DNA from 2 places in the Anoxybacillus sp. FSL W8-0382 genome. Region 2 is predicted to be linked to the other one. Evidence: riboswitches for the same ligand, from Rfam matches in the RefSeq annotation. Region 2 holds a riboswitch; the other holds the start of a gene.
The links. Region 2 has a riboswitch for thiamine pyrophosphate ahead of thiC (phosphomethylpyrimidine synthase ThiC). Riboswitches for the same ligand answer to the same signal wherever they lie in the genome.
Positions count from the first base shown of each region.

Region 1 (3,654 bases), 280 kb from region 2:
CCGAACATGTCTTGTAGGACGCGTAACACACTTTCAGAAATAAAGTGCGGTGCTTTCGGTCCAATTCGAATGTCTTGAATGCCTAAACTAAACAATCCGAGTAAGATTGCAACTGCTTTTTGTTCAAACCATGAAAGAACGATGCTGACCGGTAACTCATTGACCTCACAGCCGAATGCTTCCGCAAGCGCCATTGCAATTTTGACAGTCGAAATCGAGTTGTTGCATTGCCCTAAATCAATATATCGTGGAATGTTCGTGCCAGGAACAACCCCGTAGTCGACATCGTTAAAGCGGAATTTCCCACAGGATGTCGTTAAAATGACAGTGTTTTTCGGTAACGATGTAGCTAACGTGCGATAATATTCACCGCCTTTTCCAGGAGCGTCGCAACCTGCGATAACGAAAAAGCGTTCAATTTTTCCTTCTTTTACAGCTTGAATAATTTCTGGTGAAATTTGAATTACAGTTTCGTGATGGAAACCAGTCACTAACGTTTCATCCGATTCAATGTTTGCTTCTGGAAGTTGTAGCGCTTTCTCAATTAACGGCGTGAAATCATCGTTTTCGATTTTTTGCACATGTTCTAATCCGGCTACATCATATGAAAACATGCGATCAGCATATGAACCTTTTATCGGCATGACACAGTTTGTTGTCGCTAAAATAGCACCAGGGAATTTTTCAAATAGGCGACGTTGATCGTACCATGCTTTTCCGACATTTCCTTTCAGATGTTTATATTTTTTTAATTGTGGGTAACCATGTGCTGGAAGCATTTCGGAATGTGTGTAAATGTTAATTCCTTTTCCTTCTGTTTGTTTTAATAGTTGTTCAAGGGCAAATAAGTTATGTCCTGTAACGAGAATACATTTTCCTTCAATTCTATTTTGCGTTACACGAACAGGTTGAGGAATGCCAAGTCGTTCTGTATGTGCTCGATCGAGTAGTTCCATTACGCGAATGGCTGCTCTTCCGACTTTCATCGCCATGTCTATATGTTCTTGTACGTTAAAGTTAGAGTTTGTTAACGTCATATATAACGCTTCATGTGTCGTTGTATCAACGAACGGATCGGTATACCCAAGTTGATGGGCATGCGTGCGATATGCTGCAATTCCTTTTAATGCAAATACGATCGTATCTTGCAAACTTGCAATTGTTTCATCTTTCCCGCAAACTCCAACAACAGTACATCCCCCTGTTGGTGTTTGTTCACATTGATGACAAAACATGATGACCCCTCCTTTTCTTATTGACACTTTAACAATAGGAGAAAATATGTACGTCGTAAGTGATACATATCACACTTTCATACAAAAATGTGAACGGAATTTGACAATAATCCATATTGAATCAAGAGAAAAAATGTATTAAAATGAAAGAAATTTGAATCAATCAAACTACTAGGGGTGCCGGATGGCGATGGCTGAGAGGAAAACGCGCAATCAGTTTTCCAACCCTTTGAACCTGATCTGGTTTGTACCAGCGGAGGGAAGTAGGCTATGTTTTCAGTACGCAAACTAGTCGACTCTGTCCGACTAGTTTTTATTTTTTTTAGGGGGAATGAATGATGAATGTAGGACAATGGTTAACGCGTGTTAGGAAGGAGTCACCACTCGTACATAATATGACAAATGTTGTGGTGACCAATTTTGTTGCGAATGGTTTGCTTGCTGTAGGCGCATCTCCTGTTATGGCGTATGCAAAAGAAGAAGTAGCGGATATGGTTCGGTTAGCTCGTGCTTTAGTGTTAAACATTGGCACGCTAAACGAAACAGACGTAGAGGCGATGTTAATTGCCGGAAAAGCAGCAAATGAGGCAAACATTCCTGTCATTTTCGATCCTGTTGGAGCTGGTGCGACAGCGTACCGCACCGAAACAGCCAGACGTATATTACGTGAAGTAAACATTTCGATTTTACGTGGGAACGCATCGGAAATTGCGAGCATTGCGGGTGAACAAGTACGTACAAAAGGAGTCGATGCAGGAGACGTTCAAAGTGACCTCGTGGATGTAGCGAAAAAAGCAGCACTCATGTTTCGCTCTGTAGTTGTTGTCACAGGGAAAGATGATGTAGTAACCGATGGAGAACGTATTGTAATCGTCTCAAATGGTGATGCGATGTTAACGAAAGTAACCGGGACAGGTTGTTTGTTAAGTTCGGTATTAGGTGCATTTGCAGGTATAGGAGACGATATGATGATGTCATCAGTTGCTGCCCTCGCTTATTACGGTGTGGCGGCTGAAAAAGCAGCCAAACAAGCAAAAGTACCTGGTTCTTTTCAACTTTCTTTTTTAAATGCTTTACATGAAACGAGCGCAGAAGAAGTTGATCAATACGCGCGTATTCAAGGGGAATAAATGATGAAGCAGAAGCTATCGTTGTATTTCGTTATGGGAAGTATCGATTGTACGAAAGATCCGCTCGCTGTGCTTGATGAAGCAATTAAAGGCGGTATTACAATGTTTCAGTTTCGCGAAAAAGGAAAGGGGGCGCTTACGGGGATTGAAAAATACCGCTTAGCCGAGAAATTACTTGAACGATGCCGAATGTATAATATTCCTTTTATCGTGAATGACGATGTCGATTTAGCCCTCGCTTTACAGGCAGATGGCGTTCATGTCGGTCAAGAAGACGAAGTAGCTGAACGCGTTCGCGATCGCATAGGAGATAAATATTTAGGCGTATCTGTTCACAACTTAAATGAAGTAAAAAAAGCGCTTGCTGCTTGCGCCGATTATGTTGGATTAGGTCCGATTTTCCCAACTGTTTCCAAAGAAGATGCAAAGCAAGCATGTGGACTGACGATGATTGAACATATTCGTGCCCATGAAAAACGTGTTCCACTCGTTGCGATCGGTGGAATTACAGAACAAACAGCCAAACAAGTGATCGAAGCGGGTGCAGACGGAATTGCTGTCATTTCGGCCATTTGCCGTGCTGAACATATTTACGAACAAACAAAACGACTATATGAGATTGTCATGCATGCAAAACAAAAAGGCGACAGATGATGTCGTCTTTTTGTTTTGTTCTGTGCAGGATTTTATTCATATATGTCGAAAGAAAATAGCGAACAAACGAAAGAGGGGATGGAGAAGATGGAACATATCGTACTATCATACGAAAATCGCGTCGCAACCATTGAATTGAATCGTCCGAATGCGCTAAATGCCTTACATGAACAAATGTTAACAGAGTTGTTACAAGCGTTAAAAGAAGTTGAAGCAAGTGAAGCGGATATCGTCATCATTCGTGGGCGTGGCAAAGGATTTAGCGCAGGGGGCGACATTAAGACGATGTTGCAATCAACGAATGAACATTCATTCATTGAAGTGATGGAAACGATTAAACAAATAGCGATGACATTGCATCAATTGCCGAAACTAACGATTAGCTACATACATGGTGCCGCTGCAGGATTAGGATTTAGTTTAGCCCTTGCTTGCGATCATGTAATCGCAAATGAACAAGCGCGCGTTGCAATGAATTTCATTGGCATTGGTTTAGTTCCAGATGGTGGGGGACATTTCTTTTTAAATCGAAAAATTGGAGATGTCAAATCAAAACAAATCATATGGGAAGGAAAAATAATGAGTGCACAAGAGGCATATGAAGTGGGACTCGTTGATGAAATCGGTGATGAACA
Region 1 is NZ_JBBOPX010000001.1:1,384,388-1,388,041, forward strand. Features, by position in the region: gene hcp (hydroxylamine reductase) at 1-1,235, opposite strand, end outside; TPP riboswitch at 1,399-1,514, shown strand; gene thiM (hydroxyethylthiazole kinase) at 1,571-2,365, shown strand; gene thiE (thiamine phosphate synthase) at 2,366-3,019, shown strand; gene NSS60_RS07350 (enoyl-CoA hydratase) at 3,062-3,654, shown strand, end outside.
Region 1: it holds a riboswitch for thiamine pyrophosphate, as region 2 does, so the genes downstream of both, thiM (hydroxyethylthiazole kinase) here and thiC (phosphomethylpyrimidine synthase ThiC) in region 2, are expected to answer to the same signal.

Region 2 (3,654 bases):
TGGCAACACGAAGGAGATCGTCGAGCTTGTCCGTTCATATGAAACCGATATTGGCTTAATTGAAGGGCAAACGAACGAAAAAGAATTGGCTGTTTATCCATTCATGCAAGATGAGCTTGTCATCGTGGCTTCAAACGATCACCCGCTCGTTCACAAACAAGAAGTATGTATAAGCGATCTACAAAATCAAATATGGATTACGCGCGAATTAGGCTCTGGCACACGTGAATACTTTAACCATTTTATTCGTTCAAATGGATTAAAAATTAAATCGCTCATGATCATCAGCAGCAATCAAGGAATTAAAGAAACGTTAATGCGCGGAAACGGGTTAGCCTTTCTTTCACGTCATGTGATTGAGCGTGAATTAAAACAAGGTCACTTATCGATCGTCTGTTTAAAGCACCCCCCTTTTTACCGAACGTTTTCTTATCTTTATGCACCGACAATGAAAAGCAAAAAAATTGTTCATTTATTTATTGATTTTCTCGAACGAAAAAAGATGTAACGAGCACGGCTATCCTGCTCTGTTACACCCTTTTCGTCTTAATGCTCTGCTAGCTGTGACACTGGAACACGCTGTTGATTTTCCGAATTGTCTAAAAAATGGATTGTTGCCGTTTCCGCATCGACATGTTCGATATATACCGATTTTCCATTATACGTTACATTTTTCATATCGGGCGATTGAGCAATTTGTTGCGCACGTGTTACGTTCATGCTGTTTCCCTCCCTTCAAATGATTATTATCATCTACGCTTCACGTTAAAAATATACAAAAAAAGAGCACCCACAAGGTTGGTATGCTGCTCTTATTTTTTATACACATGAATCGAAAGTCCTTTTTTTCTCATAAACATATGTGAAAATAAAGGAAGAACAGGGCGAACATAGAAGTAATTGTTGATCTATAGAGGAGGGAGATAATGCTAGAAAGATGGTTGAAAGAGTCTTCGTATACAGTCGTATTTACTGGAGCAGGAATGTCTACAGAAAGCGGGCTTCCCGATTTTCGTTCGACAAAATCAGGACTTTGGCGCACGAAAAATCCACAACAATTGGCAAGTACGTATGCTATGCAACATAATCGAGACGAGTTTATCGCATTTTATCAATATCGTATTCGCACACTTCTTGAATGCCAACCACATATCGGACATACAATTTTAGCAAATTGGCAATCCACTATGCCTCCATTTTAACAAGTTTTTCATTTATAACTTTACAACATTTTTATCATATGTTAGACTATTTTTAAAATTCATAATTTATCATCTACTAGGGGAGTCCAATAGCTTGGACTGAGAGAAGAACGCGCAAAAGTTCTTTGACCCTTTGAACCTGATCTGGGTGATGCCAGCGTAGGGAAGTAGATGGCGCGAGTGTTCTTTACTTGTGCTATTTGCGGACAAGATCAGGTTCTCGTTATGGAGCCTGATCTTTTTACGTATTGGCGTTGCTCCAACTAAAAAATGAAAAGGAGCGATTAAAAATGAAAGACTTATTTTCATCAATGCCATTTCCCTCGAGTAAAAAAGTGTATGTGCCCGGAACGCGTGAAGATGTTCGTGTGCCAATGCGAGAAATTCAACTGTCGCCAACCAAGACAGGTACAACGATGCTAGAAAATGAGCCTATTCGAGTTTATGACACGAGTGGACCATACACTGACCCACTTTTCGCGCCGAATATTGATAAAGGATTGCCAAAATTAAGAGAAAAATGGATAACGGAGCGTGGCGATGTAGAAGAATATAGCCCTTCATTAGTGAGAACAAACATTCCTTTTTCACCTAGGCGTTTTCGTGCGAAAAAAGGGAAAGTTGTGACCCAAATGCATTATGCAAAACGAGGAATCATTACACCTGAAATGGAGTTTGTTGCTATTCGCGAACAGATGGATCCAGAGTTTGTTCGACAGGAAGTGGCAGCAGGAAGGGCAATTATCCCAGCTAATATCAATCACCCTGAGAGTGAACCAATGATCATCGGAAGCAAGTTCCATGTAAAAATTAATGCGAATATTGGAAACTCTTCTGTTACATCCTCGATGGATGAAGAAGTTGAAAAAATGCTTTGGGCTGTTCGTTGGGGTGCCGATACAGTCATGGACTTATCGACAGGAAAACATATACATGAGACGCGAGAATATATTATTCGAAACTCCCCTGTGCCGATTGGAACTGTACCTATTTACCAGGCGTTAGAGAAAGTGAACGGCATTGTCGAAAACTTATCATGGGACATTTACCGAGAAACATTAATTGAACAAGCCGAACAAGGCGTAGACTATTTTACTATTCATGCAGGTGTCTTACTTCGCTATATCCCACTAACAGTCAATCGAACAACTGGTATTGTCTCTCGGGGTGGCTCAATTATGGCACAATGGTGTTTAGCACACCATGAAGAAAACTTTTTATACACCCACTTCGAAGAAATTTGCGAAATTTTAAAAACTTACGATATTGCTATTTCACTTGGGGATGGATTACGTCCAGGCTCAATTGCAGACGCAAACGATGAGGCGCAATTCGCCGAGTTACAAACACTTGGAGAGTTGACAAAAATCGCTTGGGAACATGATGTCCAAGTGATGATCGAAGGTCCAGGGCATATTCCAATGCATAAAATTAAAGAAAATGTCGATAAACAAATTGAAATTTGTCACGGGGCACCTTTTTATACGCTAGGTCCTATCACTACCGACATTGCACCAGGTTACGACCATATCACCTCAGCTATCGGTGCAGCGCTTATCGGCTGGCACGGTACGGCCATGCTTTGCTATGTGACACCAAAAGAACATCTTGGACTACCGAATAAAGAAGACGTCCGCCAAGGAGTCATCGCCTACAAAATTGCTGCCCACGCTGCTGACTTAGCAAAAGGACACCCTGGCGCACAAACGCGTGATGATGCATTATCAAAGGCGAGATTTGAGTTCCGTTGGCAAGATCAATTCAACTTGTCACTAGATCCTGAGCGCGCACGTGAATATCACGATGAAACACTACCGGCCGAAGGAGCAAAGCTTGCTCATTTTTGTTCGATGTGCGGTCCGAAATTTTGTTCAATGAATATTTCTCATGAATTACAAAAAACACTACAAAGCGAAGGAATGAAAGAAAAGGCAAAACAATTTGTTGAATATACAAACATCATGCAAGCTGAGAGATAGCGCTCAGCTTGTACTTTTTTACAAAAAATGTTATTTAAGTCATATTCATTGACATTCCACTTACTATAGCTTAAATTTAAGTCGTAACTTTAAGTAGAAAGTATGGAAAGAGGTGACTTGCTTGCTCACAGATTTCATCATTTTTTTGTTAGGATTACTTCTAATCATCGGTGTATTAACAACGAAGTTTTCTTCTTGGCTAGGCGTGCCATCACTTGTATTTTACATACTCGTCGGAATGATTTTATCCAAATTTATATATTATGATAACGCTTTTCTCACCCAGATTGTTGGCATTTTTGCGTTAATCATTATTTTGTTTGAAGGTGGGATGAACACAAAGTGGAATACATTAAAAAAAGTTTTAGTTCCCGCTTCCTCCCTTGCAACGTTTGGAGTGCTAATTACTGCCATTTGCGTAGGCATATTTGCCAAATACATTTTACACGTCTCATGGGCCGAGGGATTTCTAT
Region 2 is NZ_JBBOPX010000001.1:1,660,971-1,664,624, forward strand. Features, by position in the region: gene NSS60_RS08770 (LysR family transcriptional regulator) at 1-508, shown strand, start outside; gene NSS60_RS08775 (H-type small acid-soluble spore protein) at 547-720, opposite strand; partial or broken gene NSS60_RS08780 (Sir2 family NAD-dependent protein deacetylase) at 927-1,181, shown strand; TPP riboswitch at 1,271-1,385, shown strand; gene thiC (phosphomethylpyrimidine synthase ThiC) at 1,493-3,181, shown strand; gene NSS60_RS08790 (potassium/proton antiporter) at 3,294-3,654, shown strand, end outside.